Regions from separate parts of the Streptomyces sp. ID05-39B genome, predicted to be linked through region 2. Evidence: riboswitches for the same ligand, from Rfam matches in the RefSeq annotation. Region 2 holds a riboswitch; each other region holds the start of a gene.

The links. Region 2 has a riboswitch for cyclic di-AMP ahead of P1P75_RS32290 (M23 family metallopeptidase). Riboswitches for the same ligand answer to the same signal wherever they lie in the genome.
Positions count from the first base shown of each region.
Region 1: linked by a shared signal. The riboswitch ahead of P1P75_RS09175 (C40 family peptidase) and the one ahead of P1P75_RS32290 (M23 family metallopeptidase) in region 2 are both predicted to bind cyclic di-AMP.
Region 3: linked by a shared signal. The riboswitch ahead of P1P75_RS03475 (M23 family metallopeptidase) and the one ahead of P1P75_RS32290 (M23 family metallopeptidase) in region 2 are both predicted to bind cyclic di-AMP.

Region 1 covers NZ_JARGEF010000026.1:35,018-44,772, reverse strand. The annotation lists gene ureG (urease accessory protein UreG) at 1-471, opposite strand, end outside; gene P1P75_RS09210 (urease accessory UreF family protein) at 612-1,286, opposite strand; gene P1P75_RS09205 (urease subunit alpha) at 1,309-3,030, opposite strand; gene P1P75_RS09200 (urease subunit beta) at 3,023-3,334, opposite strand; gene P1P75_RS09195 (urease subunit gamma) at 3,346-3,648, opposite strand; gene P1P75_RS09190 (TetR/AcrR family transcriptional regulator) at 3,761-4,408, opposite strand; gene P1P75_RS09185 (ABC transporter permease) at 4,524-5,537, shown strand; gene P1P75_RS09180 (hypothetical protein) at 5,557-5,832, shown strand; cyclic di-AMP (ydaO/yuaA leader) riboswitch at 6,250-6,394, shown strand; gene P1P75_RS09175 (C40 family peptidase) at 6,398-6,871, shown strand; gene P1P75_RS09170 (ATP-binding protein) at 6,975-7,460, opposite strand; gene P1P75_RS09165 (helix-turn-helix transcriptional regulator) at 7,674-8,546, shown strand; gene P1P75_RS09160 (DUF397 domain-containing protein) at 8,543-8,785, shown strand; gene P1P75_RS09155 (8-amino-7-oxononanoate synthase) at 8,840-9,755, opposite strand, start outside.
Region 2 covers NZ_JARGEF010000215.1:4,233-13,987, reverse strand. The annotation lists gene P1P75_RS32320 (DUF4406 domain-containing protein) at 1-290, shown strand, start outside; gene P1P75_RS32315 (NUDIX domain-containing protein) at 287-1,033, shown strand; gene ribA (GTP cyclohydrolase II) at 1,020-1,718, opposite strand; gene P1P75_RS32305 (MarR family transcriptional regulator) at 1,859-2,380, opposite strand; gene P1P75_RS32300 (dihydrofolate reductase family protein) at 2,432-3,565, shown strand; tRNA gene P1P75_RS32295 (tRNA-Met) at 3,644-3,717, shown strand; cyclic di-AMP (ydaO/yuaA leader) riboswitch at 4,025-4,184, shown strand; gene P1P75_RS32290 (M23 family metallopeptidase) at 4,192-5,220, shown strand; gene P1P75_RS32285 (PrsW family glutamic-type intramembrane protease) at 5,507-6,913, opposite strand; gene trmB (tRNA (guanosine(46)-N7)-methyltransferase TrmB) at 7,037-7,873, opposite strand; gene lhgO (L-2-hydroxyglutarate oxidase) at 7,967-9,226, opposite strand; gene P1P75_RS32270 (MFS transporter) at 9,300-9,755, opposite strand, start outside.
Region 3 covers NZ_JARGEF010000007.1:33,686-43,440, forward strand. The annotation lists gene P1P75_RS03455 (GTP-binding protein) at 1-515, shown strand, start outside; gene P1P75_RS03460 (DNA topoisomerase IV subunit A) at 512-2,968, opposite strand; gene P1P75_RS03465 (pitrilysin family protein) at 3,305-4,657, shown strand; gene P1P75_RS03470 (pitrilysin family protein) at 4,654-6,042, shown strand; cyclic di-AMP (ydaO/yuaA leader) riboswitch at 6,341-6,508, shown strand; gene P1P75_RS03475 (M23 family metallopeptidase) at 6,522-7,277, shown strand; gene P1P75_RS03480 (GntR family transcriptional regulator) at 7,466-8,158, shown strand; gene P1P75_RS03485 (HPr family phosphocarrier protein) at 8,371-8,652, opposite strand; gene P1P75_RS03490 (GNAT family N-acetyltransferase) at 8,830-9,755, shown strand, end outside.

The DNA of each region.
Region 1 (9,755 bases), on a different contig from region 2:
GCCCTTGCGGGGGATGTCGTCCCCGCCGGCCACGTCGATGACGAAGATCTGCGCGTCCACCAGCCCTTTGGAGAAGGTGGCGGTCAGGTTGTCCCCACCGGACTCGACGAGCACGAGATCCAGCGGCCCGACCTCGTCCTCCAGGTCCTCCACGGCTTCCAGGTTGGCCGAGATGTCGTCCCGGATGGCGGTGTGCGGGCAGGCCCCCGTTTCGACGGCGGTGATCCGCTCGGGCGGCAGCACGGCCTCCCGCAGCAGGAACTCGGCGTCCTCACGGGTGTAGATGTCATTGGTGACGACAGCCAGCGAGAACTCGTCACGCAGGGCCCGGCAGAGCGCGGCGACAGTGGCGGTCTTCCCGGACCCGACGGGCCCCCCGAGCCCGACCCGCAGGGCACGGCGCCCTCCGTCGCCCCGCCGGGCATCGGCACTGACGGCGGCGGGCCCGTGGGAGGAATGGTCACGATGCATGTACGGCTCCTATTCGACTGGCTGGGATCGTCCAGCCCGTCCGGCGATCGAGGACGAGGCCGTTCAGGCCGAAAGCGGGGTCTGAGGGCGCAGCCCCCAGGGACGGGAAGGGAAGGGAAGGGGCGGCGGGGGCGGAACCCTCAGGACGCGAACAACCGCACACCCCACCCCGCATGCGCCTGCGCCCCGATCTCCAGCAACGGCGCGGACGCGGAAGGCAGCGCGTCGACCCCGTCGGCAAGGACAGCCTCCCCCGCCGACACCGCCCGATCGACCACCAGGTCCACCTGCGGAGCAACCCGCGCCAGCACGGCCGTAGCCTCGAACGGATCGAGACTCAACAGCCGCACCACCGCGGAAGCGGACCCGCTCACACTCTCGTACGCCGCGCAGTACGCCGCGTCGAGAGCCCCGAGTCCGGCCGCACGGGCCGTCAGCCCGAGTACCACCGGCTGATGCGCACCCTTGGGGAACCCCCGGGCGAGGGCGTCCAGTTCGGGGTCGGGCCAGGTGGCCCGCGCGGCCCGCATCAGCTGCCGTCCGAGCCGGCGCGCGGCCACTCGCAGCGCGGGCGACGGCGTCCGCGCGTCGGCGGCGGCGTCCAGTTCGACGGGGTCGGCGCCGGCCGCCGTGGCCGCGGCCAGGGCCGCCGCGACGAGTCCGGCCGTGTGCAGCCGGCCCCGGCAGAAGTCCTCCAGGCTCGCCGCGTCGGTGATCCGCCCCGCCTTGACGGCCTCCTCCGCCCCGCCGGAGTGCGCGTGCCCGCCGGCGGGGAAACGTCCGTCGGCCAGGACGAGAAGCGCGGCCCTGCTCATCGCCAACCCGTCTTCCGGCTCATCAGAAGAGGAAGTAACGCTGGGCCATGGGCAGTTCGGCCGCCGGCGTCGCCTCGACCAGTTCGCCGTCGATGCGTACGGCGAAGCTGTCGGGGTCGACCTCGACCCGCGGGCGGGCGTCGTTCTCCCGCATGTGGGCCTTGGTCACGCCGCGTGTGGAGTCGATGACGAGGAACTTCTTGCCGAGCTGGAGCCGTTCCGGGAGCCCGTCCTCGATCGCCGGCGGGGCCACGAAGTTGAACGAGTTGGAGGCCGGTGCCCGCCCGATGGCCCCGAACATGGGGCGAGGCAGGATCGGCTGCGGGGTGGGGATGGACGCGTTGGCATCGCCCATCTGCGCGTACGCGATCTGCCCGCCCTTGATGACGAGGTGCGGCTTGACGCCGAAGAACGCCGGTTCCCACAGGACGAGGTCGGCCAGCTTGCCGGTCTCGACGGAGCCGATCTCGCGCGCCAGGCCCTGCGCGAGCGCGGGGTTGATCGTGTACTTGGCGATGTAACGGCGTACGCGGTGGTTGTCCGCGTGGCCGTCCCCCGGCAGTGCGCCCCGGCGTCGCTTCATCACATGTGCCGTCTGCCAGGTCCGCAGGATCACCTCGCCGACCCGGCCCATCGCCTGGGCGTCGGAGGAGATGATCGAGATGGCGCCGAGGTCGTGGAGGATGTCCTCCGCGCCGATCGTGGAGGGCCGGATCCGGGACTCGGCGAAGGCGAGGTCCTCGGGCACCGCCGGGTTCAGGTGGTGGCACACCATCAGCATGTCGAGGTGTTCCTCGGCGGTGTTGACGGTGTACGGCCGGGTCGGGTTCGTCGAACTCGGCAGCACGTGCGGCTGGGAGACGACCGTCATGATGTCCGGCGCGTGCCCGCCGCCCGCGCCCTCGGTGTGGTACGCGTGGATGCCGCGCCCGGCGATCGCCGCGAGGGTGTCGCCGACGAATCCGGCCTCGTTCAGCGTGTCCGTGTGGATGGCGACCTGGATGCCGGTGCGGTCGGCGACCGTGAGGGAGGCGTCGATGACGGCAGGCGTGGAGCCCCAGTCCTCGTGCAGTTTCAGGCCCAGCGCGCCGCCCCGGATCTGGGAGAGCATCGCCTCGTGGGAGACGGTGTTGCCCTTGCCGAGGAAGCCGATGTTGAGCGGGTACTGCTCCATCGCCTCCATCATGCGGGCCAGGTGCCAGGGGCCGGGCGTGACGGTCGTCGCCTTCGAGCCCTCGGCCGGTCCGGTGCCGCCGCCGACCAGGGTGGTCACGCCCGAGGACAGCGCCTCGTCGGCGATCTGGGGGCAGATGAAGTGGACGTGCGCGTCGACCGCGCCGGCCGTGAGGATGCGTCCGTTGCCGGCGATGACCTCGGTCTCCGGCCCGATCACCAGGTCCGGGTGCACCCCGTCCATGGTGTCCGGGTTGCCGGCCTTACCGATGCCGGTGATACGGCCGTCGCGGATGCCGATGTCGGCCTTGACGATTCCCCAGTGGTCGATGACGACGGCACCGGTGATCACGGTGTCCGGGGTGCCCTCCGCGCGCGTGGCACGCGCCTGGCCCATCGACTCGCGGATGACCTTGCCGCCGCCGAACACGGCCTCGTCCCCGGCGAGACCGGGGCCGCCGCTGCGGTCCTCCTCGATCTCGACGATCAGATCGGTGTCGGCGAGCCGGATGCGGTCCCCGGTGGTCGGGCCGAACAGGTCCGCGTACACGGCGCGCGAGATCTCAGGCATCGAGGGCACCTCCGGTCTCCCCGCGCAGTCCGGGCACGATCCGGGCGCCGGCGAGCGGGACGAGTTCGACGTCGACGGGGATCCCGGGTTCGAAGCGCACGGCGGTGCCGGCGGCGACGTTCAGCCGCTTGCCGCGCGCGGCGGCGCGGTCGAACTCCAGGCCGGGGTTGGCCTCGGCGAAGTGGTAGTGGGAGCCGACCTGCACGGGCCGGTCGGCGGCGTTCAGGACGGTCAGCCGGGTGACCTCGCGGCCCGCGTTGCAGACGATCGGGTCCGAGGCGAACAGGAACTCTCCGGGAATCATCGAGGCCCCTCTCAGACGATCGGGTCGTGGACGGTGACGAGCTTGGTGCCGTCCGGGAAGGTCGCCTCGACCTGGACGTCGTGGATCATCTCGGGGATGCCCTCCATGACGTCGTCGCGGGTGAGCAGCTTGCGGCCGGAGGCCATCAGCTCGGCGACGGTACGGCCGTCCCGGGCGCCCTCCAGGATGTGTGCCGTGATGAGCGCGACGGCCTCGGGGTGGTTGAGCCTGAGCCCACGGGCCCGGCGCTTCTCGGCGACGTCGGCCGCCACATGGATCAGCAGCCTCTCCTGCTCGTGCGGGGTCAGTTGCACGTCCCACCTCACATCCTCGCTCCGGACCGTGCGGGGCCCGGTTGCCGCGGCCATTCGGCAAAGTGCCTGGTGGCGTGGAGGGGCAGGCTAGTTGGACCGCATTTCGGCGACGTTAACCGAGCGGTGATCCCGAAGGGCGCGGCTGTTCGGCCGGCACGCTCATCAGGGCGCGCAGGCCGTCGCGCAGGACGTCGACGGGGGCCGGGCCGAAGAGGGCCTGCTGGGCGATGAAGCCCGTCACGGCGGCGATCATCGTGCGGGCGACGTGGTCCGGGGCGATGTCCGTGCGCATCCGGCCGGCCTTCTGGTAGCCCTCGACGATGCGGCCCCAGGCCGCGCGGACCGAGTCGTACCCCTCGCGCAGGACTGCCGCCAGTTCGGCGTTGCGGGGGATCTCCGACCAGGCCTGGACGACCAGGCGTGGGAAGGCGGGCACACCGTCGACGATCAGGGACTCGCGGGCGGCGAGGGTGCGGCCGAGGACCGAGGCCACCAGGAGGTCGAGGGGTGGCGGCGGGCTCTGCCGGGCCGCCTCCTCGAAGGCCTCGCGGACCCCGCCGAGCACCTCGAAGACGATCGCGGCGATCAGTTCGTCCTTGCCGCTGAAGTAGCGGTAGACCGCTCCGGCCGAAAGGTCGGCCTCCTTGAGCACGTCCTGCATGGACGTGGCGTGGAAGCCGTTGCGGGCGAAGCAGAGCGCGGCTGCGTCGAGGATCTGCCGGCGGCGGGCGTCTAGGTGGGCCTGGGATACACGTGCCATGACGCCCAAACTAAAACGAACATTCCTTCTTGACAAGCCGCATCGATCCGGCGCACGGTGGTGGTCACCTAAAACGAACGATCCTTCTTTTTGATCGCCCTCCTGGAGGAACCCCATGTCCACCGCTTCCGCCCCCGCCGCGAGGGGCCCGGCCCTGCGAGCGATCGCGGTCGTCCTCCTCGTCCCGCTCCTTTCCGCGCTCGCCCTGTGGGCCTTCGCGTGGCCCGCCGCGCGCACCGCGCCCCGCGACCTCCCGCTCGGCGTGGCGGGACCGCCCGCCGCCACGGCGGGCATCGAGGAGAAGCTGACTCGGCAGCAGGGCGCCTTCGAGATCCATCACTACGCCGACGAGGCCGCCGCCCGCGCCGCCATCGAGGACCGGACCGTATACGGCGCCGTGGTCGTGACCGCCCAGGGCCCCGAGCTGCTCACGGCCTCGGCCGCGAGCCCCGTGGTCGCCCAGTTGCTGCAGCAGGCGGTGACCGGACAGGCCGCCGCCGAAGGGGGTGAGGTGCCGACGGTGGACGTCGTCGCCGCCCCGGCCTCGGATCCGCGCGGCGCGGCGCTCAACGCGAGCGTGCTGCCGCTGGCGATCGCCGGTATCGCGGCGGGCGCGGTGGTGACCCTGCTCGGGCTCCGCGGGGTCCGCGCCGCGCTCGCGCTCGTCGGGGCGGCGGCCCTGGTGGGCGTGGTCGCCGCGGCGCTCGCACACAGCTGGCTCGGCGTGCTCACGGGCCCGTGGTGGGCGGAGGCGGCGACGCTCGGCCTGTCCATGCTGGCGGTGGGTGCGGCCGTGGCCGGGTGCGCGGCCCTCCTGGGCCCGCCGGGCATCGGGGCGATGGCGTTTGTGGTGATGTTCCTCGGCAACCCCTTCTCCGGGGCGGCCTCGGCGCCGCAGATGCTGCCCGAGCCCGTCGGGGCGATCGGCCAGTGGCTGCCGCCGGGCGCGGGGAGCACGCTGCTGCGCTCCGTGGCGTTCTTCGACGGCGCGGCGGCGACCGGCCCCGCCCTGACCCTCACCTGGTGGGCCGTACTCGGCCTGGGTGCGGTCGGGCTGGGCGACGCACTCAAGCGGCGGCGCAAGGAGGACGGACCGACTCCGGAGCGCAAGCCCGCACTGGCCGGCTGAGGCACGCCACCCCGCGGCGCTGACCCGCGCCGAGGCCGAGCTGATCGACCGTTACCTGGAGGTGGTCGACCTGGTCGGCCGCATCAACCCCGCCCGGCACGGCGACACCTACGGCGGGCTGCGGGCCGCCCAGGCGCTGGTGAGCCGGGCGACCGCGCTGCGGGACGCGCTGACGCTGATGCATCAGCGGGGCGAGAGCGAACTGCACGCGCCGACGCTCGCGCGGGCGCTGCGCGTGCTCGACGGGGAGCGCCGTACGGCGCGCGTCACGATGCCGCCGCTCTCCGACAGTTGACCCGGGGCCATCCGGTCCGGGCGGCCGGCGCCGTGTGGGTGACGTCCGGGCCACGACTCAAACGGACCAAATGGCGTACCCCTGTTCGGAGTACAGGTGATTGCCTTCTCCGACGCCCAGAAGTTGCGCGCAGCGGGGAGGAAGTGGGCGGAATCCAGGGTTCCCGCGCTGGTCGGAGGCCCTATGGCACCTTGACACCTGATCGAACATCAGGGTGTCCACCCGAACGGGTGAGTGGTGAGTAACCCCACAAATCCCCGGTTCCGTTGGGATTTTCGGACATCGGTGAGCCAAGATCCCTGACTGACGACAAGCCCCCGCCACAAGCGGCGGGGCGGTCCGGGCGGACGCCGAGTCCTGCCGCCGCCCGGATGCCCGAGTCGACAGAAGTGCATCGGCAGGAGTGGAGGACCCGAGCAAGACGGGTCGCCGGACCGGAACGTCCCCGCGAGGGGAGGCGCCGGGCCGAGCAGCCCTTGGGGTGAAGCCGCAGCTGCGGCCGGGCAACTTCGCCAGCCCGAATCCGACAGGTCATCCTTCACAGGCGGCTGACGAAGGGTTGCGCATGACTGCGCTCAATCGTGTCCCGTCGCTCATGGCCCGGGCCGGTACGGCCTCGGCGTTCGCCATCGCCGCCGTGGGCGGCTCGATCGTGGTGCCGGGTGTCGCCTCCGATGCGGCGGCTGCCACGCCGGCGACGAAGGCACTTCAGATCGCGGCTTCGAAGAAGGGCTCCCCGTATCGGTACGGGGCCGTCGGGCCGAACAGGTTCGACTGCTCCGGGCTGACCATGTACTCGTTCAAGAAGGCGGGCAAGAAGCTGCCGCGCACCGCCGCCCAGCAGTACAACAAGACGCGACACATCTCCGCCGGCAGCCGCAAGGCCGGGGACCTGGTGTTCTTCCACTCGGGGTCGAACGTCTACCACGTCGGGATCTACGCCGGTAAGGGCAAGATCTGGCACTCACCGAAGACCGGGGACGTGGTGCGGCTCCAGAAGATCTGGACCAAGAGCGTCTGGTACGGCCGGGTCAAGTGATCTCCCGGGGCGGTGGCGGCGTCCTGACGCGCCTCCACCGCCCCGGGATCCACTCGTGGCCCCTGGGGCCCGCTTTGCGGGTGCCAGCGGCCCCTGGCGCCCGTCAGGGCTCCTGCTGCCCCACCGCCGGCACCGGTTCCACACGCCCGACGGGACCGGTCTGCTCGGCGGGGACCGTCCAGGGCAGCTCGATGAAGACGGTCTTGCCGCCCTCGCGCGTGGGGCGGACCCGGAGCCTGCCGCCGCACTCGGCGGTCAGCCATCTGATGATCACCATGCCTCGGCCGTTGTCCTGCTGGACGGCGGCCGGCAGTCGCTGGGGAAAGCGCGGATGACTGTCGGTGACTCCGATGTGCAGCCGCTCGTCACGGTCGAGGACCACGTCCACCGTGAAGGTGGGTGACTGCCCGAAGGTGTGCTGCACGGCGTTGGTGGCGAGTTCGGAGACGATCAGCCGGACGGTGTCGGCCAGCTCGGCGGTGGCGGGAAGACCCCACTGCGCGAGGGTGTCGAGCACGTAGTTGCGGGCCGTGGACACCGAGGCGGGATCGCTCGGCAGAGTGACGGATGCTTCCAGGTGGTCTGCCATGGCGACGTCGTCCCTTTCCCACGGGACCGGAGTCCGACACGGTGCGGATGGTTCGAGTACGGTCCCGGACTGGTGCTTCGTCGCCAGAGTGCCATCACCGCACCGGTCACGGGTGAGGATCCACCAAGATGTGCATATATCTGTCGCTCGATGCGGTGAACTCTGGTAGGGCGGAGCGTATATGGGGGGCCCTGAAGGAGTAAGGAGGATCCCATGCAGCACGGTCCCGCGGTGCGCCGCCGGAAGCTGGGCGCCGAACTGCGGGCGCTGCGGTCCCGCGCGGGGCTCACCAGTGGTGAGGCGGCCCGGCTCGTGGGCTGGCACCAGTCCAAGGTGAGCCGGATCGAGACCGGCACCAGCAGTACGAAACCGGCCGATGTGCGGTTACTGCTCGACGCCTACGGCGTGGACGACGCGCAACTGCGGGAACTGATGCTGGCTTTGGCCGGCTCGGTCGAGGGTGACGGGCGGGAGCACTGGTGGCACGCCTATCGCGGGGTCCTGCCGCCCACCTACCGGGACTTCATCAGCCTGGAGTCGCAGGCGAGCGCGATGCGCACCCTGGAGACGACCGTCGTGCCGGGACTGTTGCAGACCCCGGCGTACGCCCGCGCGGTGACCCGGGCCGCGGTGGAGGGCCTTGACGAGGACCGGCTGGACACGCTGGTGGAGGTGCGGCTGGCCAGGCAGGACGTCCTGCGGGCCCGGCCTCCGCTGAGGATGGACGCGGTGCTCGACGAGGCGGTGCTGCGGCGGGAGGTGGGCGGCCCCGAGGTCATGGCGCAGCAGCTGGAGCGACTGGTGGAGGCGGCGCGGTTGCCCCAGGTCAGGCTGCAGGTGCTGCCGTTCAGCGCCGGGGCGCACATCGGCGTCACCGGCCCTTTCGTAATCTTCTCGTTTTCGAGCGCTTCTGATCTGGATGTGGTTGTTCTCGACCACTTGACGAGTAGCCTCTATCTCGAACGGAAAGAAGACCTCCAGGCCTACACCGAGGCCTTCAACGCCCTTCGGGCACACGCTCTTTCGCCCGGGGACTCACTGGATTACCTCGCCGCGCTAGGTGACGCGCGTAAGGAGGCACCATGACCGCTCCGCCTCGCAACGTCCCCTCCAGCACCGATCCGCCCGGTCTCCCCCAGCCGTGTGAATTGCGGTGGCTGCGCAGCAGCTACAGCACGGGAGCCAACAACTGCGTCGAGACGGCCCGCCCGGCCTCCGGGCCATGGGCCGGTCTGCTCGCCGTACGAGACTCCAAGGACCCGGCCGGGCCCGCCCTGCTCTTCTCCCCCGAGAGCTGGACGGACTTCACGGCCGCGTTCCGCTGACCCCTGCCCGACCAGCGGCCACCGTCCGCCGGCGCCCGGCCGTGTCACGCCGACTCATGGTCGTGTCTCGCCGATCACCCGTACAGCGCGTTCGATCTGCTCCTGAGTGAGGTCGGCGCGGGCGGTCAGCCTCAGGCGTGAGATGCCGTCGGGCACGGAAGGAGGGCGGAAGCAGCCCACGGCCAGGCCTGCCGACCGGCAGTCCGCCGCCCATCGCAGGGCCCCCTCCGGGGACGGAGCCCGCACGGAGACGACCGCGGCGTCCGGACGCACCGCTTCCAGACCCGCGGCCGTCAGGCGTGCGTGCAGTTCGCCCGCCACCTCACGCGCGCGCGCCGCTCGTTCCGGCTCGCGGCGCAGCAGCGTCAGGGCGGCTAGGGCCGCGCCCGCCGCCGCCGGGGCGAGGCCCGTGTCGAAGATGAACGTCCGGGCCGCGTTGACCAGATGGTCGATCACGCGTGCGGGGCCGAGCACGGCGCCGCCCTGGCTGCCCAGCGACTTGGACAGCGTGAGGGTGACGACCACGTCGTCGGCGCCCGCCAGTCCCGCCGCGTGCGGGGCCCCCCGGCCGCCGCCGCCGAGGACGCCGAGGCCGTGGGCGTCGTCGACGACCAGCCCGGCGCCGTGCTCCCGGCAGACCTCGGCGAGGGCGGCCAGCGGGGCCGCGTCCCCGTCGACGGAGAAGACCGTGTCGGAGACCGCCACGGCCGGGCCCCCGTCCCAGGTGTCCAGCGCCTTGCGCACGGCGTCCGGGTCGGCGTGCGCGACGACCTGCGTCGTCGCGCGCGCCAGCCGGCAGCCGTCGATGAGCGAGGCGTGGTTGCCCGCGTCGGACACGAGCAGGGAGCCGTGCGGAGCCAGCGCGGTGACCGCGGCGAGGTTGGCGGCGTACCCGGAGGAGAAGACGAGGGCCGCCTCGAAGCCGCAGAAGTCGGCCAGTTCCCGCTCCAGTTCGGCGTGGAGTTCGGTG
Region 2 (9,755 bases):
CCATGAACGAGACCGCCCTCGCCCTGTACCGCGCCGGGCACCTGCCGGTCACCGGCGAGGCACTGGCGCTGCCCCTGCTGGAGACGGCGGGCAGCACCGGCCCCGGCGACCCGCTCTTCGAGGAACTCTTCCACCCCGTCGCCGAACGCCTCCTCGACCGGTGCGACGCCGTCCTGCGCATCGGCGGCCCCTCGCAGGGCGCGGACCGGATGGTGGACCGGGCCCACGCGCGCGGCAAGGACGTCTACACCGACCTCGCCGACGTACCGGCCCCCGGCGGCACCCGATGACCGCCCCGGCCGGCCGTCCCGGCACCGGCGTCCCCGACCGTGGTGGCCGTCCCGGCACCGGCGTCCCCGACCGTGGTGGCCGTCCCGGTATCGACGTCCCCGACCCCCGCGGCCGTACCGGACTCGACCGCGCGGGCCGCGACCTGACGGGCAACGCGCGCGTGCGTGTCGTCGACGTCGAGGTGCTCGCCTGCGACTGGTCCGTGCTGCGCCGCACCACCTTCGACTACCAGCACGGCGACGGCCACTGGAGCCGCGAGCGGCGCGAGACCTACGACCGCGGTGACGGCGCCACCATCCTGCTCTACGACCCCCACCGGCGTACGGTCCTGCTGACCCGTCAGTTCCGGCTGCCCGCCTACGTCAACGGCCACCCCGACGGCATGCTGCTGGAGACCGCGGCCGGACTGCTGGACGGCGACGACCCGCGCGAGGCGATCCGCCGCGAGGCCGTGGAGGAGACCGGGCGCACGGTCCACGAGGTCGAGCACGTCTTCGACGCCTTCATGAGCCCCGGCTCGGTCACCGAACGCCTGAGCTTCTTCGCCGCCCCCTACGACGGCTCGGCACCCGGCGCCCGGACGGCCGGCGTCGCCGAGGAGGGGGAGGACATCACCGTCGTGGAGCTGCCCTTCACCGACGCGCTCGCCCTGATCCGCACGGGCGCGATCGCCGACGCGAAGACCATCATGCTGCTCCAGTGGGCGGCGCTGGACGGGCCGTTCGGCCTCAGCTCACGTTGAGTTCGGTGAGAGCGGTGACCTCGGTCAGCCCCGTCAGTTCGGTCAGTTCCGTCCGTTCGGTCAGGTCGGCCAGGTCGGCCAGCGGCAGAGTGTGCTGCGTCGTGAGGACCTTGGCGCGCAGGTAGCGCACGTTGTGCGGGGTGGTGAAGACGCCGGTGGGCACGCGCTCCTGGACGCCGATGCCCAGCCCGCGGAGCTGCTCGGCCTTGTCGGGGTTGTTGGACAGCAGGTCGAGTTCCGTGATGCCGAGGGCACGCAGCATCTGGGCGGCGGCGGTGTAGTCCCGGGCGTCCTCCGGCAGCCCGAGGGCGGCGTTCGCCTCGTAGGTGTCGAGGCCCTGGTCCTGGAGGGCGTAGGCGTCGAGTTTGTTGTAGAGGCCGATGCCGCGGCCCTCCTGGCGCAGGTAGAGCAGGACCCCGCCGTGCTCGGCGATGCGCTCGACCGCCTCGCGCAGCTGCGGGCCGCAGTCGCAGCGGGCGGAGCCGAAGACGTCGCCGGTCAGGCACTCGGAGTGCAGCCGGACGAGCGGGACGGGGCCGGGCCTGCCGAGGACGACGGCGACGTGCTCCTGGCCGTCGGCGAGCCCGTGGAAGGTGACGAGTTCGGCGTCGACCGAGTAGCCGTCGTGGAAGCGCAGCGGTACCCGGACGCGGGCACGCTGGGTGGCGGCGGGGGTGTCGAGCATGCGGGTTCTCCGGGTCCGGGTTTCTGCTTCAGATTTGAAGCAGATCTACGGTGGTGACCCTACCGCATGCTTTAAATTTGAAGCAACGGAATTGTGCCGCGGCTCACAGCGGCCCGGCGGCCCGGTGTTCGGCGGTCCGGCTACGGCGTCCCCGAGCAGGGCGAGGAGCGCCGACGCCAGGGCAGCTCCTCGGGCGCGGCCTCGCCGCCGTCCCCCTGCAAGCCCTGCGCGACCTGCGTGAAGATCTGCTCCAGCTGCCCCACCTGCTCGGGCGTCAGCCGGTCGAACAGCAGAGTGCGTACGGTGTCCACATGACCGGGCGCCGCGTTCTCCAGGACCGCCATGCCCTCGTCCGTCAGGACCGTGACGCTCCCGCGCTTGTCCCACTCGCAGTCCTCGCGCCGCACCAGCCCGTCCTTCTCCAGCCGCGTCACCGCGTACGTCAGCCTGCTGCGGGTCATCTTCAGCCGCTCCGCCAGGTCGGTCATCCGCAGCCGCCGCTCCGGCGCCTCGGAGAGATTGGCGAGGATGGAGTAGTAGGCGTGAGGCATGCCGGCCTCCTGCTGGAGCTGCCGGTCGATCGCGTCCTCCAGGAGGAGGTATCCGGCGATGTACGCGCGCCAGGCGCGCTGCTCCTCGGGGGTGAGCCAGCGGGTCGTCATGCCTCCAGTGTAGGTTTGTTTCAAACTTGAACCAAGGGGAGACCCGCGCCGATGCCGTACCCGTACGTCCTGCTGTCCGCCGCCGTCTCCCTCGACGGCTACCTCGACGACACCGGCCCCGACCGGCTGCTGCTCTCCGGCCCGGCCGACTTCGACCGGGTCGACGAGGTGCGGGCCTCGGTCGACGCCATCCTGGTCGGGGCCGGCACGATCCGCGCCGACAACCCGCGCCTGCTGGTCAACTCGCCCGTCCGCCGTGCCGCCCGGGTGGCCGCCGGGAAGCCGGAGTACCCCCTCAAGGTGACGGTCAGTGGTACCGGAGAGCTGGACCCGGGGGCGCGGTTCTGGCACACCGGCGGCGACAAGGTGCTCTACACGACGGACGCCGGCGCGGACCGTGCCCGTGCCCTCGGTCTCGGCGGCGCGGCCGGCGTCGTCCCGCTGGGCCCGGGCCTCGACTGGCGCCGGCTCCTGGAACACCTCCACGACGTGCGGGGCGTACGGCGCCTCATGGTCGAGGGCGGCGGCACGGTCCACACCCAGCTCCTGAAGGCGGGTCTCGCCGACGAGCTCCAGCTCGTCATGGCCCCGCTGTTCGTGGGCGACCCGCAGGCGCCCCGGCTCTTCGGCCCCGGGGGCTACCAGGGTGGCCGCCTGCGCCTGACCGGGACCCGGCGCATCGAGGACGTGGTCCTCATGTCGTACGAGCCCACCGCACCCGGTACCGGTCCGCTCCCCGCCGCCGCCGACCGGCACTGGCTCGCCCTGGCCTGCGAGCTGGCCGCCGCCTGCCCGCCGTCGCGGACCGCGTTCAGCGTCGGCGCGGTCGTGGTGGCGGCCGACGGCACGGAGCTGGCGCGCGGCCACTCCCGCGAGGCCGGCGATCCCGTCGTCCACGCCGAGGAGGCGGCCCTCGCCAAGATCGGCCCCGCCGACCCCCGGCTGGCCGGCGCGACCGTCTACAGCAGCCTGGAACCCTGCGCCCGGCGCTCCTCCAGGCCCGCCCCGTGCGCCCGCCTCATCCTCGACGCGGGCGCGCGCCGGGTCGTGACCGCCTGGCGGGAGCCGGACACCTTCGTCACCGACGCCGACGGCAGTGGCCTGCTCGCCGCCGCGGGTGCGGACGTCGTCGTACTTCCGGAGTACGAGGCGCAGGCCAAGGCGCCGAACGGTCATCTGCTCTGACGGACCCCCTGCGCGGACCCCCGGGTCCGACCGTGGTTCTGAGCGTCCCCCGCATGGCGTAGACTGGTGTCACACCGACGCGGGGTGGAGCAGCTCGGTAGCTCGCTGGGCTCATAACCCAGAGGTCGCAGGTTCAAATCCTGTCCCCGCTACTCAAGGCCGAGGGCCGGAATCCTGATCATGGGATTCCGGCCCTCGGTGTGTTCGGGGTGGCGCTGATGTCACCTTCCGTGATCGCGTCGGAGCCCTCCGCATCACATCTGAGTCACCATCAAAAACCTTGTGACTGCTGAGGGGTGTCCGGCCGGTGGTCAACTCGCCCGTTTTTCACCGGTCGTGGGTCGAAAGTCCAGGCCAGAAATGTTGTTGATCAAGCGGAACGGCTTGGAATCCCGCCCCCGAGTCTATTAACGTTCGATAACGCAGCGCGGTCGTCCCAGCCGTCACAAGAGTCGGCTCCGTGCGCACGCGCCGAATCCCGCAAGGGAACCGGGGAACCACCAACTTGGGGTGAATCGCGCGGAAGCCGCCGTACAGTCACGGCCGGTATACGCGCGTAGGAGACCTTCCCGCTCCGAACCCGTCAGCTAACCCGGTAGGCGACGGAAGGAAAGGAGCACGCCCGCGTGGCGTCCAACCGGCCTGTCCCAGAAGCCCCCACCGTGCCCGCCCAGCAGACCTTCGGCTACGGCACGTACCGCACCGACGAGGGCCCCTGGGAGGAGTGGAACCCCACTGAGGATTCCATTCGCCCGGTGCGCGGCAAGCACCGCGTCGCCAAGCAGCGCGGCGGACTCGCCCGCAGCTCCACCGTTCTCGGCGTCGGTGTCATAGCCGCCGTCGGCGGCGCCGGCATGGCCAGCGCCAACACCGGCAAGGCGCCGGTCTCCATCTCCCTTCCGGACCTGCCCTCGGTGGGTTCCCTCATCTCGGACGACGACACCCCCGAGGAGACGGCGGCCCCCGCGCTCAGCACCTTCGGCGCCGAGACCGTCGCCGAGGAGAGTGCCGACAGCGGTGCCGACGCCGGCGAGGCGCTGCGCAGCCGGATCATTGCGCAGGTCGAGTCGCAGCAGACCCAGGTCGAGACCAAGGCCCAGGAAGCCGCCGAGGCCACCGCCGCCAAGGCCGCCGCCGACGCCGTCGCCAAGGCCGAGAAGGAGGCCGCGGCCAAGGCCGAGGCCGCCAAGAAGAAGGCCGCCGAGGAAGCCGCCAAGAAGGCGGAGGCCGAGCGCCTCGCCGCGCTGGCCAAGCAGTACACGCTGCCGACCTCCTCGTACACGATCACCTCGACCTTCGGTCAGGCCGGCCCCTACTGGTCCTCCGGGTACCACACGGGCCTCGACTTCGCCGCGCCCACCGGCACGCTGATCAAGGCCGTGCACAGCGGCACCATCACGGCCGCCGGGTATGACGGGTCGTACGGCTACAAGACCGTGCTCACCCTCGATGACGGCACCGAGATCTGGTACGCCCACCAGTCCTCGATCGGCGTCAGCATCGGCCAGAAGGTCGCCACCGGCGACGTCATCGGCCGCGTCGGCGCCACGGGCAACGTCACCGGGGCCCACCTCCACATGGAGGTCCACGCGGGCGGCAGCGGCTCCGGCATCGACCCGGCCGCCTGGCTGCGGGACAAGGGGCTCAACCCCTGACATTCCTCCCAGGGGAGCCCCGCCGGGTTCCCCTGAGGTCTTCCGGGAAGTGTCACGGGGGTCGGTGAGGTCTACGCCCGGATGTTTCCCGGATGTTCGTCAACCCTGGCCGCCGGTGCGCAACGCGCGCCGGCGGCCAGGGTGTTGTCATCACCCATGACCTCTCTGGGCAAGCCCGGCTCCTCCGGCCCCGAGGTCCTCCCGCTCGCCCCCGGCCGGCAACGTCTTCGGCTGGACCGCGGACGAGGCGGCCCCCTGCGCCGTCCTCGACGCCGCGGCGCGTCGCTCAGGGCTGGTGCGGCTGGGCGTACGGGGCCTGGGCGGACGGAGTCTGCGGGTACGGGGTCTGCGGGTACGGGGTCTGCGGGTACGGCGAGGAGTACGGGGTGTAGGCGGCCCGCGGCTGGGGTGAGGCGTACGCGGTGTGTCCGGGGTACCCGTAGTACCCGGGCTGCGGATGCGCCGCCCCGGGCGGATACCCGTACCCCCCGTGCATGCCGTAGACCCCGTACACCGGCAGCGGCGCGGGTGCGGCCAGCCGGGAGGCGTGCTCCAGCGCCGGCCGGGCCACCTCCCTGCGCCGCCACAACTCGTTCAGCAACTCCCGTTCCCGTACGACGAAGTCGGCGCCGCCCCGCCCCTGCCGCCCGCGGTGCCGCAGGAACGCGAGAGAGGTGGCGTAGGCCTCGTACTGGGCGACCGCCCGTGCCGCGGGCCTGCCCAGGTGCCGGCGGGCGTACTGCCGGGCCACCCTGCGTGCCCGCATCGAGCCGAGGGCGTACGGCTCGGCCGGGCCGATCCAGCCGGCGGCCGTGTACGCGGGCAACTCGTCGCGCACGGTGCCCAGCTCCCGCTGGCGCGTCCACACCACCAGCCAGGTCAGCACCCCGAACGCGGGCACCATGATGGCCCCGTACACGGCGAAGAAGCCCCATTCGCCGAAGGTCGCCGAGCCGTTCCACAGGGCGTGCATGAGCATCGCGAGGAACAGGCCGCACAGGGGGAGCACCACGCGCCGCACGCGCTGCCGCTCGCCGGACAGCGCGGCGATGCCGAAGCCGAGGCCGGTCAGGACCGTGAACAGGGGGTGCGCGAACGGCGACATGACGACGCGCACGAAGAACGTCGCGACGGTGACGGAGGCGATGCCGCCGTCCCCGGTGAGCTGGTCGGTGCCGAAGGCGTTGCCGAGGTAGAGGATGTTCTCGGTGAACGCGAAGCCGGTGGCGGTGATCCCGGCTATCACCACGCCGTCGACGATCCCGGTGAAGTCCCGCCTGCGGAACAGGAACACGAGGAGAACGGCCGCCGCCTTGGCGGACTCCTCGACGACGGGCGCGATGACCGTCGCGCCCAGGGTGTCGGCGTGGGCGGGGTCGGCCGTCGCCGTCGCTATCCAGCGGACCGCGAAGCTGTTCGCGACGATCGCTATCAGCGCCGCCGCACACGCGCCCCAGGCGAAGGTGAAGACCAGGTTCCGCCAGGGGCCGGGCTCCACCCGGTCGAGCCAGCGGAACGCGGCTATGAGCAGCGGCACGGGCAGCACCGCGAGGCCCAGCCCCACCAGGAACCCCTCCGTGCCCGTCTGCTCACGGACCAGGGCGAGGATCACCAGCCCCGACAGGGCGAGCAGCGTGATCAGCGCGCCGTAACGGACCCACTTGTGCTGCCACCAGTGCGCGTGCCGCAGCACACCGCCCTCGGCCGGGCCGCCGGGCTGCGGCGGATGCGGGGGAAGCGGTGGGAACGGGGAACTGGTGGCCACGACATCGACCCTAACGAGGGAGAGGACGGTGGTGGGGGGAATTCCGGCTGGTCAGTGGTCCGGGCGACCCTCGTGCTGTACGCGGCGGAAGAGCAGGTCGTTCACCACATGACCCTTGTCCAGCCCCTGTCCCTCGAAACGGGTGAGCGGCCGGAAGTCGGGGCGGGCCGAAAAGCCGCCGTCGGCCCGGGTGTTGGCGAAGGCCGGGTGCGCGGTGAGCACCTCGAGCATCTGCTGAGCGTACGGCTCCCAGTCGGTCGCGCAGTGCACGAGCGCGCCCGGTCTCAGCCGGGTCGCGGCAAGGTCGAGGAACTCCAGCTGGATGAGGCGCCGCTTGTGATGACGCTTCTTGGGCCAGGGGTCGGGGAAGTAGACGCGCAGCCCGTCGAGGGAGTCCGGGGGGAGCATCTCGCGGAGCAGGATGATCGCGTCGCCGTTGGCCACGCGGACGTTCCTCAGGCCGGTCCGGTTCGCCAGGTTGAGGAGATTGCCCTGGCCGGGTGTGTGGACGTCCACGGCGAGGATGTTCGTCTCCGGGTCGGCGGCGGCCATCTGGGCGGTCGCCTCGCCCATGCCGAAGCCGATCTCCAGGACGACCGGACGGTCGTTGCCGAAGAGGTCGGCGAGGTCGACTTCGTGGCCGTCGATGTCCAGGCCCCACTTCGCCCACAGCCGCTGGAGCGCGTCGGCCTGTCCCGCGGTCACCCGGCTGCGGCGCGGCTGGAAACTCCTGATCCGCCGCTCGAAATGCGACCCGGCGGGATCGGCCCTCGGACCGTCGGGGAAGCGCGGCTCCCCCTTGGCGCGGGTACGGCGGACGGACTCGCCGGAGTGGTGATCACCGGGGGCGGGCCTGGGAGGTTCTGGGGTACTCAGCGAATCAGACACAGTGCGGTCGATTTTACGGGCGCCGGCGGGGGTGGGCCGGGCCGGCCGGAGTGCGTACGGACGGGGCGTGATCACCGTGGGGCCGCCGCCCGCCTACACCGGTCCCTGTGTCCCCGGTCCCTGTGTCCCCGGGGACTCCGGTGCCCGCAGGGCCGCCAGTGCCCTGCGGGCCACCTCCCGGCCGATCGGCAGGGAGGCGGTCGCCGCGGGGGAGGGGGCGTTGAGCACGTGGATCGCGCGCGGGGACTGCCGTATGAGGAAGTCGTCCACCAGGGAGCCGTCCCGGCGGACGGCCTGGGCGCGGACGCCGGGGACCGCGCGGACCAGGTCCTGCGGCTCGACCGCCGGCAGCAGGCGGCGAACCTCCTCGACGAAGGCGCGCTTGGACAGCGACCGGTGCAGCTCCCCGACGCCATGGCGCCAGTGCCGGCGGGCCAGGCGCCAGGCGCCGGGCCAGGCCGCCGTGGCCGCGGCCTCCCGCGGACGGACGACCCCCCAGCCGTACCCCTCGCGGGCCAGGGCCGGGACCGCGTTGGGGCCCACGTGGACGCTGCCGTCCAGGCCGCGGGTGAGATGCACGCCGAGGAACGGGAAGGCCGGGTCGGGGACCGGGTAGACCAGGCCGCGCACCAGGCCCTGGCGGGCCAGCTCGTAGTACTCGCCGCGGAACGGGACGATGCGGACCTCTGGGTCGTCGCCGGTCAGGCGGGCGATCCCGTCGCAGTGCAGCCCCGCGCAGTTCACCAGGACGCGACCGCGGACGACGTCCCCGCGCGCGGTGAGCACCGCCACACCGAGGTCGGGGCGGCGGTCGATGCGGACGACCCGCGCGCCGTAGCGGATCTCCGCGCCGGAGGCCTCGCCGAGCTGCCGGGCGACCGCGGTGAAGTCGCAGGTGCCGGTCGTGCCGACGTGGATCGCCGCCAGGCCGGTGACCTCCGGCTCGTACTCCGCGATCTGGGCGGGGCCCAGCTCGCGGACCGCGATCCCGTTCTCCCGGCCGCGCTGGGCCAGGGCGTGCAGGCGCGGCAGTTCCGCGCGGTCCGTCGCGACGATCAGCTTGCCGGTCACGGCGTGCGGGATGCCGTACTCCGCGCAGAACTTGATCATCTCGGCGGAGCCCCGCACCGCGTAACGCGCCTTGAGCGAGCCGGGGCGGTAGTAGATCCCGCTGTGGATGACGCCGCTGTTGCGGCCGGTCTGGTGGCGGGCCGGGCCCGGTTCCTTCTCCAGGACGGTCACCCGGGTGCCCGGCGCGGCACGGCTGATCGCGTGCGCCGTCGACAGGCCGACGATCCCGCCTCCGATCACCAGCACGTCGCAGTCGTAGCCGATCGTCCGCACCTGCACCACCTCCCGGCTTCGATAGTGCACTGCGCCACTGACAATGCCTTCAAACCCGTGAGGCGCCACCGGCGCGGCCGGCTCAGGCCGGCGTCATCAACAGGGGCCGGGCCCGCTCACGCAGCTCGACCACCCGCGGCTCGTCGCCGTACGGCTCCAGGCGGTGCAGGAGGTCCTTGACGTACTCGGTGGTGCGGGCGGACGAGATCCGGCCGGCCACCTCCACCGCCCGCACGCCCTGCGCGCAGGCGGCGTCCAGATTGCCCGATTCCAGCTCGGCTACCGCCGACACGACGAGCCGCAGGCCGTGCGAGCGCACGAACTCCTCCGTCGGCTGCGACAGCGCCTGCTCCGTGAAGCGGCGCACCTGGCGTGGTGCCTTCAGGTCGCGGTAGCACTCGGCGGCGTCGGCGGCGAAACGGTCGTAGGAGTAGAAACCCAGCCAGGTCGGGTCGTGGTCGCCGTCGCGGGCCCGCTCCAGCCAGCTCTCGGCCGCCTTGAGGGCGGCGCCGGCGGCCTGCGCGTCACCGGCGCGCGC
Region 3 (9,755 bases), on a different contig from region 2:
GCCAGCTCTCCTTCGACGACCTGCACCGGCAGGACGGCAACGCCGGACACGACGGGCATGACGCTCACGGCGATCACATTGATCACGTTGATCATCTGCACTTGGCCTACGACAGCCTGTCCTTCGTCTCCGAAGTCCCGCTGGACCCGCGCCGGTTGATGCCGTTCCTCGACAGCCGGCCCGAGGGGCTCTACCGCATCAAGGGGTACGTCGACTTCGGGCCGCACGACCCCGCCAACCGGTACCGCGTGCACGCCGTCGGGCGCTTCCTGCGCTTCTACCCCGAGCCCTGGGGCCCCGCCGAGGAACGCCCCACCCAGCTCGTCCTGATCGGCTCCGGCATCGACAGCGCGGCCCTCGCCAAGGAACTGGAGGCCTGTGAGAACGACGCCCCGCACGCCGACGAGCGCGGCATGTGGGGCGTCCTTCGCTACGTACAGGATCCCGAGGAGCAGACCGGCGAAGAGGCCGTCGAGGGCATGGACGAGGCCGCCGACGCCGTCGAGAGGCCCTAGACCGGGCCGGCCACCACCGACACCGTCTTCCCCAGCGACATGCCCGAGCCGTCCCTGCGCGGGTCGATCTCCGGCAGGTCGACCGGGGTGCCGTTCTTCTGCGCGGCCCGCGCCGGGACGGGCCCCGCCCAGGCCAGTGACAGGCAGTCCTCGCCCTTCAGGAACCGCTGGCAGCGCACGCCGCCGGTGGCACGCCCCTTGCGTGGGTACTGGTCGAACGGGGTCAGCTTGGCGGTCGTCTGGACGGAGTCGTCCAGGGTGCCGCGCGAGCCCGCGACCGTGAACACCACTGCGTCCGCAGCCGGATCCACCGCGGTGAAGGAGATCACCTTCGCGCCGTCGGTGAGCTTGATGCCCGTCATACCGCCGGCAGGGCGGCCCTGCGGGCGGACGTGCGCCGCCTGGAAGCGCAGCAACTGGGCGTCGTCCGTGATGAAGACCAGGTCTTCGTCGCCCGTGCGCAGTTCGACCGCGCCGACGATCCGGTCGCCCTCCTTCAGGGTGATGACCTCCAGCTCGTCCTTGTTGGTCGGATAGTCGGGCACCACCCGCTTGACGACACCCTGTTCGGTGCCGAGCGCGATGCCCGGGGAGGACTCGTCGAGCGTGGTCAGGCAGACCACCGTCTCGTCGCCCTCCACGGGGACGAACTCCGTCAGCGGGGCGCCGCCCGAGAGGTTCGGTGCCGACGCCGTGTCCGGCAGCTGTGGCAGGTCGACGACGTTGATCCGCAGCAGCCGGCCCGTCGAGGTGACCGCGCCGATCTCCCCGCGCGCGGTGGCGGGCACCGCCGACACGATCACGTCGTGCTTGGTCCGCCGGGCGTCCGCGTCCTCCGCGAAGGGCTCGGCGTTCGCCGTACGGGCCACCAGCCCCGTGGAGGAGAGCAGCACCCGGCACGGGGCGTCGGCGACCTGGAGCGGCACGGTGGCGGCAGGCGTGCCCGCCGACTCCATCAGGACCGTACGACGCTCGGTGCCGAACTTCTTCGCGACCGCGGCCAGTTCCGCCGAGACCAGCTTGCGCAGCTCCGCGTCCGACTCCAGGATCCGGGTCAGCTCGGCGATCTCCTCGGTGAGCTTCTCCTGCTCCGCCTCCAGCTCGATGCGGTCGAACCTGGTCAGCCGGCGCAGCGGCGTGTCGAGGATGTACTGGGTCTGGATTTCCGACAGGGAGAAGCGCTCGATCAGGCGCTCCTTGGCCTGCGCGCTGTTGTCGCTGGAGCGGATCAGGCGGATGACCTCGTCGATGTCGACGAGCGCCGTGAGCAGGCCCTCCACCAGGTGCAGGCGGTCGAGGCGCTTGGTCCGGCGGAATTCGCTGCGCCGCCGGACGACCTCGAAGCGGTGGTCGAGGTAGACCTCGAGCAGCTCCTTGAGGCCCAGCGTGAGGGGCTGGCCGTCGACCAGCGCCACGTTGTTGATCCCGAAGGACTCCTCCATGGGTGTCAGCTTGTACAGCTGCTCCAGGACGGCCTCCGGCACGAAGCCGTTCTTGATCTCGATGACCAGGCGCAGTCCGTGCGCGCGGTCGGTGAGGTCCTTGACGTCGGCGATGCCCTGGATCCGCTTCGAGCCGACCAGATCCTTGATCTTGGCGATGACCTTCTCGGGGCCGACGGCGAAGGGCAGTTCGGTGACGACGAGGCCCTTGCGGCGGGCCGTCACGGTCTCCACCGACACCGTGGCGCGGATCTTGAAGGTGCCGCGGCCCGTCTCGTAGGCGTCCCTGATCCCGGAGAGACCGACGATCCGGCCGCCGGTGGGCAGATCGGGGCCGGGGACGTGCTTCATCAGCGTGTCCAGATCCGCGTTCGGAAAGCGGATCAGGTGGCGGGCGGCCGAGATGACCTCGCCCAGGTTGTGCGGCGGCATGTTCGTGGCCATGCCGACCGCGATGCCCGAGGATCCGTTGACCAGGAGGTTCGGGAAGGCGGCGGGCAGCGCCACCGGCTCCCGCTCCTGGCCGTCGTAGTTCGGGGTGAAGTCGACCGTGTCCTCGTCGATGGACTCGGTCATGAGGCTCGTCGCCGCGGTCTGACGGCACTCCGTGTACCGCATGGCGGCCGGCGGGTCGTCGTTGCCCAGCGAGCCGAAGTTGCCGTGGCCGTCGACCAGGGGCACCCGCATGGAGAACGGCTGGGCCATGCGGACCAGGGCGTCGTAGATCGACGCGTCGCCGTGCGGGTGCAGCTTGCCCATGACCTCGCCGACGACACGCGCGCACTTCACGTATGAGCGGTCGGGGCGCAGGCCCATCTCGTTCATCTGGTAGACGATGCGGCGGTGGACGGGCTTGAGGCCGTCGCGGGCGTCCGGCAGGGCGCGGGAGTAGATGACCGAGTACGCGTACTCGAGGAAGGAGCCCTGCATCTCGTCGACGACGTCGATGTCGAGGATCCGCTCCTCGTACGAGTCGTCGGGCGGCGGGGTCTTCGTGCTGCGGCGGGCCATCGCTGCCGGCTCCTCCTGTTTCCTGGTCGCTCGCCTGCGGGGCGCTCACGTCGGTGTCGACGCGCGCCCTTCGGCTCACTCTTGCTGAGGCGTGTGACGGGATCTACGCGGACCATTGTGGACCGTGGCACTGACAGCGCGTCCCATGGCCCGGGCGTCGGCGACCGGACCGGCCGGAGCGGCACCTCGTTCACGGCTGTCCGCAGGCTACGCGATCTCGCTCTCGGCGTACGCCGCCCGGGAACTTCACCGCGGCTCCGCACGCTTGCATACAGTGGCAGGACCGGCAGGAAAACCGCGGTTTCGACGACCGCGTCCGCGATCGGAAGGACGTACATGCCCATGGGTCACACGGCCACAGCCCAGGCAGGCTCCGGAGGCCTGACAGCGAGCGAGCACCGCCTGGCCAACGGCCTGCGCGTGGTGCTCTCCGAGGACCACCTGACCCCCGTCGCGGCGGTGTGTCTCTGGTACGACGTCGGCTCGCGCCACGAAGTCAAGGGCCGTACCGGCCTTGCTCACCTCTTCGAGCACCTGATGTTCCAGGGCTCCGCCCAGGTCAAGGGCAACGGCCACTTCGAGCTGGTCCAGGGCGCAGGAGGCTCGCTCAACGGCACGACGAGCTTCGAGCGCACCAACTACTTCGAGACCATGCCCACCCACCAGCTGGAGCTCGCCCTCTGGCTGGAGGCCGACCGTATGGGCTCCCTGCTCGCCGCACTGGACGACGAGTCGATGGAGAACCAGCGCGACGTCGTCAAGAACGAACGCCGCCAGCGCTACGACAACGTCCCCTACGGCACGGCGTTCGAGAAGCTGACCGCTCTCGCCTACCCGCAGGGCCACCCCTACCACCACACGCCGATCGGCTCGATGGCCGACCTGGACGCGGCGACCCTGGAAGACGCGCGCGCGTTCTTCCGCACGTACTACGCGCCCAACAACGCCGTCCTGTCGGTCGTCGGAGACATCGACCCGGAGCAGACGCTCGCCTGGATCGAGAAGTACTTCGGCTCCATCCCCACCCACGACGGCAAGCCCGAGCCCCGTGACGGCTCCCTGCCCGACGTCATGGGCGAGCAGCTGCGCGAGGTCGTCGAGGAGGAGGTCCCGGCCCGCGCGCTGATGGCCGCCTACCGGCTGCCGCAGGACGGCACACGCGCGTGCGACGCGGCCGACCTGGCGCTCACCGTGCTCGGCGGCGGCGAGTCCTCCCGCCTCTACAACCGCCTGGTCCGCCGCGACCGTACGGCTGTGGCGGCCGGCTTCGGCCTGCTGCGCCTGGCCGGCGCGCCCTCCCTGGGCTGGCTGGACGTCAAGACGTCCGGCGATGTCGAGGTGCCCGTCATCGAGACGGCCATCGACGAGGAGCTGGCCCGGTTCGCCGAGGAAGGCCCCACGGACGAGGAGATGGAGCGCGCTCAGGCCCAGTTGGAGCGCGAGTGGCTCGACCGCCTGGGTACGGTCGCCGGCCGCGCCGACGAACTGTGCCGGTACGCGGTGCTGTTCGGTGACCCGCAACTCGCCCTGACCGCCGTCCAGCGTGTGCTGGAGATCACGGCGGAGGAGGTCCGGGAGGCCGCCGAGGCCCGCCTGCGCCCCGACAACCGCGCCGTACTGGTCTACGAGCCCACCGAGCCCGCCGCGAACACCGCCGACGAGGACGAGAACGAGGAGGCGGCCCAGTGACCGAGCTCGCCGCGATGGACTTCCACCCCCAGCCCCGGGCGGGCGAGGCCAGGCCCTGGGCGTTCCCGGCCCCCGAGCGCGGGACGCTCGACAACGGCCTGACCGTCCTGCACTGCCACCGCCCCGGCCAGCAGGTCGTCGCCGTCGAGGTCATCCTCGACGCGCCCCTGGACGCCGAGCCGGCCGGCCTCGACGGCGTGGCCACGCTCATGGCGCGAGCCTTCTCCGAGGGCACCGACAAGCACTCCGCCGAGGACTTCGCCGCCGAGCTGGAGCGCTGCGGCGCCACCCTCGACGCGCACGCCGACCACCCCGGCGTCCGGCTCAGCCTGGAGGTTCCGGTCTCCCGCCTGGCCAAGGGCCTCGGTCTGGTCGCCGACGCCCTGCGGGCCCCCGCGTTCGCCGACAGCGAGATCGAGAGGCTCGTCCGCAACCGCCTGGACGAGATCCCGCACGAGCTGGCCAACCCGTCCCGGCGTGCCGCCAAGGAGCTCTCCAAGGAGCTGTTCCCGGCGACCGCGCGCATGTCGCGTCCGCGGCAGGGCACCGCGGACACCGTGGAGAAGATCGACTCCGCCGCCGTACGCGCCTTCTACGAGAGGCACGTCCGGCCCGCCACGGCCACCGCCGTGGTCGTCGGCGACCTCACAGGAGTCGACCTCGACGCGCTCCTCGGCGACACCCTGGGCGCCTGGACGGGCTCCGCGGGCCAGCCGCGTCCGGTACCGCCGGTGACCGCCGACGACACCGGACGGGTCGTCATCGTGGACCGCCCAGGCGCCGTCCAGACGCAGTTGCTGATCGGTCGCATCGGCGCCGACCGGCACGCACGCGTGTGGCCCGCGCAGGTCCTCGGCACCTACTGCCTCGGCGGCACGCTCACCTCCCGGCTGGACCGCGTCCTGCGCGAGGAGAAGGGCTACACCTACGGCGTGCGCGCCTTCGGGCAGGTCCTCAGGTCCGCGCCGGACGGCTCGGGCGCCGCGATGCTCGCCATCAGCGGTTCCATCGACACCCCGAACACCGGTCCCGCGCTGGAGGACCTGTGGAAGGTGCTGCGCACCCTCGCCGAGGGGGGCCTGACCGACGCCGAACGTGACGTCGCCGTGCAGAACCTCGTCGGGGTTGCGCCCCTGAAGTACGAGACGGCCGCCGCCGTGGCGGGCACCCTGGCCGACCAGGTGGAGCAGCACCTGCCCGACGACTACCAGGCGACGCTGTACCAGCAGCTCGCCGCGACCGGCACCGTGGAGGCCACGGCGGCGGTGGTGAACGCCTTCCCGGTGGATCGCCTGGTGACGGTCCTCGTCGGCGACGCAGCCGCGATCAAGGCGCCGGTCGAGGCCCTCGGTATCGGTGAGGTGAAGGTCGTCTCCGCGGAGTAGGGCGGCGGAACGGATCGCGAAGCGGTTCGCGCGTGGCAGCGCGGAGCGGAAGCTCCGAGCGGACGGAGCAGTGGGCACGCTGAACGGACCGCGGAGCAGGACCGCGGCGCCGCGCGTGTGAAGGGGCCCTGGTGGACGGATGTGTCACCAGGGCCCCTTGATGTCCGAATTGAGGGAAGGTTGCCTGTCTGCCCTGTGGCATGCGCTACAAAAGTCGCGTTCTGTTTGGGGATTGACGGCCGCCGCGTCTAGTTTCAACCGGGCTGTTCGTCAGGCAGTGCGCCGCAACCGCGGCACCGGACAGTCATCGCCGAGTCCCCGCATGGCGCGAGCCAGGGGAGCCGGGGACCCAACTAGGCAGTCCCTGGGGTGAATCGGACGCCCGCGCGTTTCGCGAGGGGGTCCGTAGGAGACCTTCCTGCTCCGAACCCGTCAGCTAACCCGGTAGGCGAGAGGGAAGGAAAGGACCGCTCAACTACATGGCGTCCACTTGCGCCACCGGGAAGCACCGTCGTCCCAGCCGGATGAAGCGTACGACCGCCCGCGCGGCGGGCATCGCGGCGCTCACCACCACCGGTGTCATCGGCACCGTCGCCTCCAGCCCCGCCCTCGCCGCGGAGAACCCCGTCGAGCAGACCGGCCTCATCCCGGTCGTCTCCATCGGCGACACGGTCGCCGAGCAGATCGACGACCAGGCCGACGCTCAGAAGCGGGCCGCCGAGCAGGAGGCCGAGCGCAAGAAGGCCGCCGCCCGGGCCGCGGCCAAGGCCGAGGCGGAGCGCGAGGCCAGGGTGCGCGCGGCGCGCGCGGCCGAGCGCGAGCGCCTCAACACCTTCGTGTCGCCGATCAGCGGCTCCTACGTCTCCACCGGCTACGGGTCCGGCGGCTCCCTGTGGTCCTCCGGCAGCCACACCGGCATCGACTTCCACGCCGCCAGCGGCACCCCCGTGCACGCGGTGGGCCTCGGCACCGTCGTCGAGGCAGGCTGGGGCGGCGCCTACGGCAACCAGGTCGTGATCCGGATGAACGACGGCACGTACACGCAGTACGGCCACCTGTCGTCCATCGCCGTCTCGGTGGGCCAGAAGGTCGCTCCGGGCCAGCAGATCGCCCTGTCCGGCGCCAGCGGCAACGTCACCGGCGCGCATCTGCACTTCGAGGCCCGCACCAGCGCGGAGTACGGCTCGGACATCGATCCGGCCGCCTACCTCCGCACGCACGGCGTGCACATCTGACGACGTACGGCGACAGATCGTACGGCCCCGGCCCTCTTGGCCGGGGCTTTCGTCGTTTCAGGGACCGTGCTGTCCAAAAAATATCCATGGATTTCGACCCGCCATCGGAAATCCCCGCTGATTGCAATAGAGTCACGGAACACACGTCAATCGTCGACGTTTCACGGGGATTAAGGCGGAGGTCGGTCATGCGTATTCCGGCGCACTCGGTGTGCACGGCCATCCGGGACGACATCGTCGCGGGTGTCTACGAGCGCGGCAGCCGCCTCACCGAGGAACTCCTCGCGCGCCGCTACGGCGTTTCGCGTGTCCCCGTCCGGGAGGCCCTGCGCACGCTGGAGGCCGAGGGCTTCGTCGTCACCCGGCGGCACGCGGGCGCGTGCGTGGCCGAACCGACCGAGCAGGAGGCCGCCGACCTGCTGGAGATGCGGATGCTGCTGGAGCCGCTCGGCGCCGCCCGAGCGGCCCAGCGCCGCACCGAGGCGCATCTCAAGGTGCTCCGCGGCCTCGTCAGGCTGGGCCAGGAGCGCGCCAGGCGGGGCAACAGCGAGGATCTGCGCTCCCTGGGGGGCTGGTTCCACGAGACCCTCGCCCAGGCCTCCGGCAGCCACGCCCTGACCTCGACGCTCACCCAGCTGCGCCACAAGATCTCCTGGATGTACGCGGTGGAGGCGCCCGCCAGTCCCGTGGAGTCCTGGGCGGAGCACGGCGCGATCGTGGATGCGGTGGCGCGCGGCGACGCGGAGCGCGCGCGGGCGGTCACGGCGCTGCACACCGAGCGCGCGACCTCCGCACACCGGCTGCGCTTTTCCGGCGGCGACCGCCAGGACCGTGTGAGGACTTCGCAACACGTCGTAAACATGTCCGGCCTCCGGCATTAACAAGAGGGCCGTATACAAAGAAGTGAATTCGGCGGAGAGGTATTTTCGCTGCTCTTTTTCCGGCGTGCCCCGTATTTCGGTGGCGCGCTCTTCCTGTGCCCGCGGACTATTTCCGGCACGCCCCCGGCAATTCCGTCCGGGTCGGAGAACAGCGGAGCCGCGCCACCCGGATCGGGTGACGCGGCTCTCGGCCGCTGAGTGCGGCAACCGGCTCAGACGGTCTCGGGGAGCTCCTCGAGACCCTCGGCGACCAGCTTGGCCAGCCGGTCGAGGGCGATGTCCGCACCCTCGGCCTCGGAGGTGAGGACGATCTCCTCGCCGCCCTGGGCGCCCAGGCCGAGGACGGCCAGCATGGAGGCCGCGTTGACGGGGTTGCCGCCCGCCTTGGCGATCGTCACCGGGACGCCTGCGGCCGTGGCGGCTCGGACGAAGATGGAAGCGGGGCGGGCGTGAAGGCCCTCGGCCCAGCCGACGTTGACGCGGCGCTCAGCCATGTGATGCTGCCCTTCAGTGTCTCAGGTTGTCTAGACCAGTGTTCCACACATCATGCGTGTGAGGACGGTCCGTGTGTCCCGTCCCGGTGCGGTCGTCGGATCGCGGCCTCGATCCGACCTCCGTCCCCCACAGACTGCCTCGCGCCGTAGTCATACGCGAGCCGTACTCTGGGGCCCATGCAGAGCGCGCCGGACCGCCACGAGTATCCCGCCCACTGGGAAGCCGACGTGGTGCTGCGCGACGGCGGCACCGCGCGCATCCGCCCCATCACCGTCGATGACGCCGAGCGCCTGGTCAGCTTCTACGAGCAGGTGTCGGACGAGTCGAAGTACTACCGCTTCTTCGCGCCCTATCCGCGACTGTCCGCGAAGGACGTCCACCGCTTCACGCACCACGACTTTGTGGACCGGGTGGGACTCGCGGCCACGGTCGGCGGCGAGTTCATCGCCACCGTACGCTACGACCGCATCGGGGCCGACGGGATGGCCGCCACCGCCCCCGCCGACGAGGCCGAGGTCGCCTTCCTCGTGCAGGACGCCCACCAGGGACGGGGCGTCGCCTCCGCCCTTCTCGAACACATCGCGGCCGTCGCGCGCGAGCGGGACATCCGACGGTTCGCCGCCGAGGTGCTCCCCGCGAACAACAAGATGATCAAGGTGTTCACCGACGCCGGCTACACCCAGAAGCGCAGCTTCGAGGACGGCGTCGTCCGCCTGGAGTTCGACCTCGAACCCACCGAACGCTCCCTGGCCGTGCAGCGCGCGCGCGAACAGCGAGCCGAGGCCCACTCCGTGCGGCGGTTGCTGGTGCCCGGCTCGATCGCCGTCATCGGCACCGGCCGCACCCCCGGCGGCGTCGGCCGCAGTGTCCTCGGCAACCTGCGGGAGGCCGGCTTCACCGGAGCCCTCTACGCGGTGAACAAGGCGTTCCCCGAGGACCTCAAGGAACTCGACGGCGTACCCGCCCACCGCTCGGTGCGCGACATCGACGGACACGTCGACCTCGCCGTCGTCGCCGTCCCGGCCGACCACGTGCCGCAAGTCGTCACCGAGTGCGGCGAGCACGGCGTGCAGGGACTCGTCGTCCTCGCCGCCGGATACGC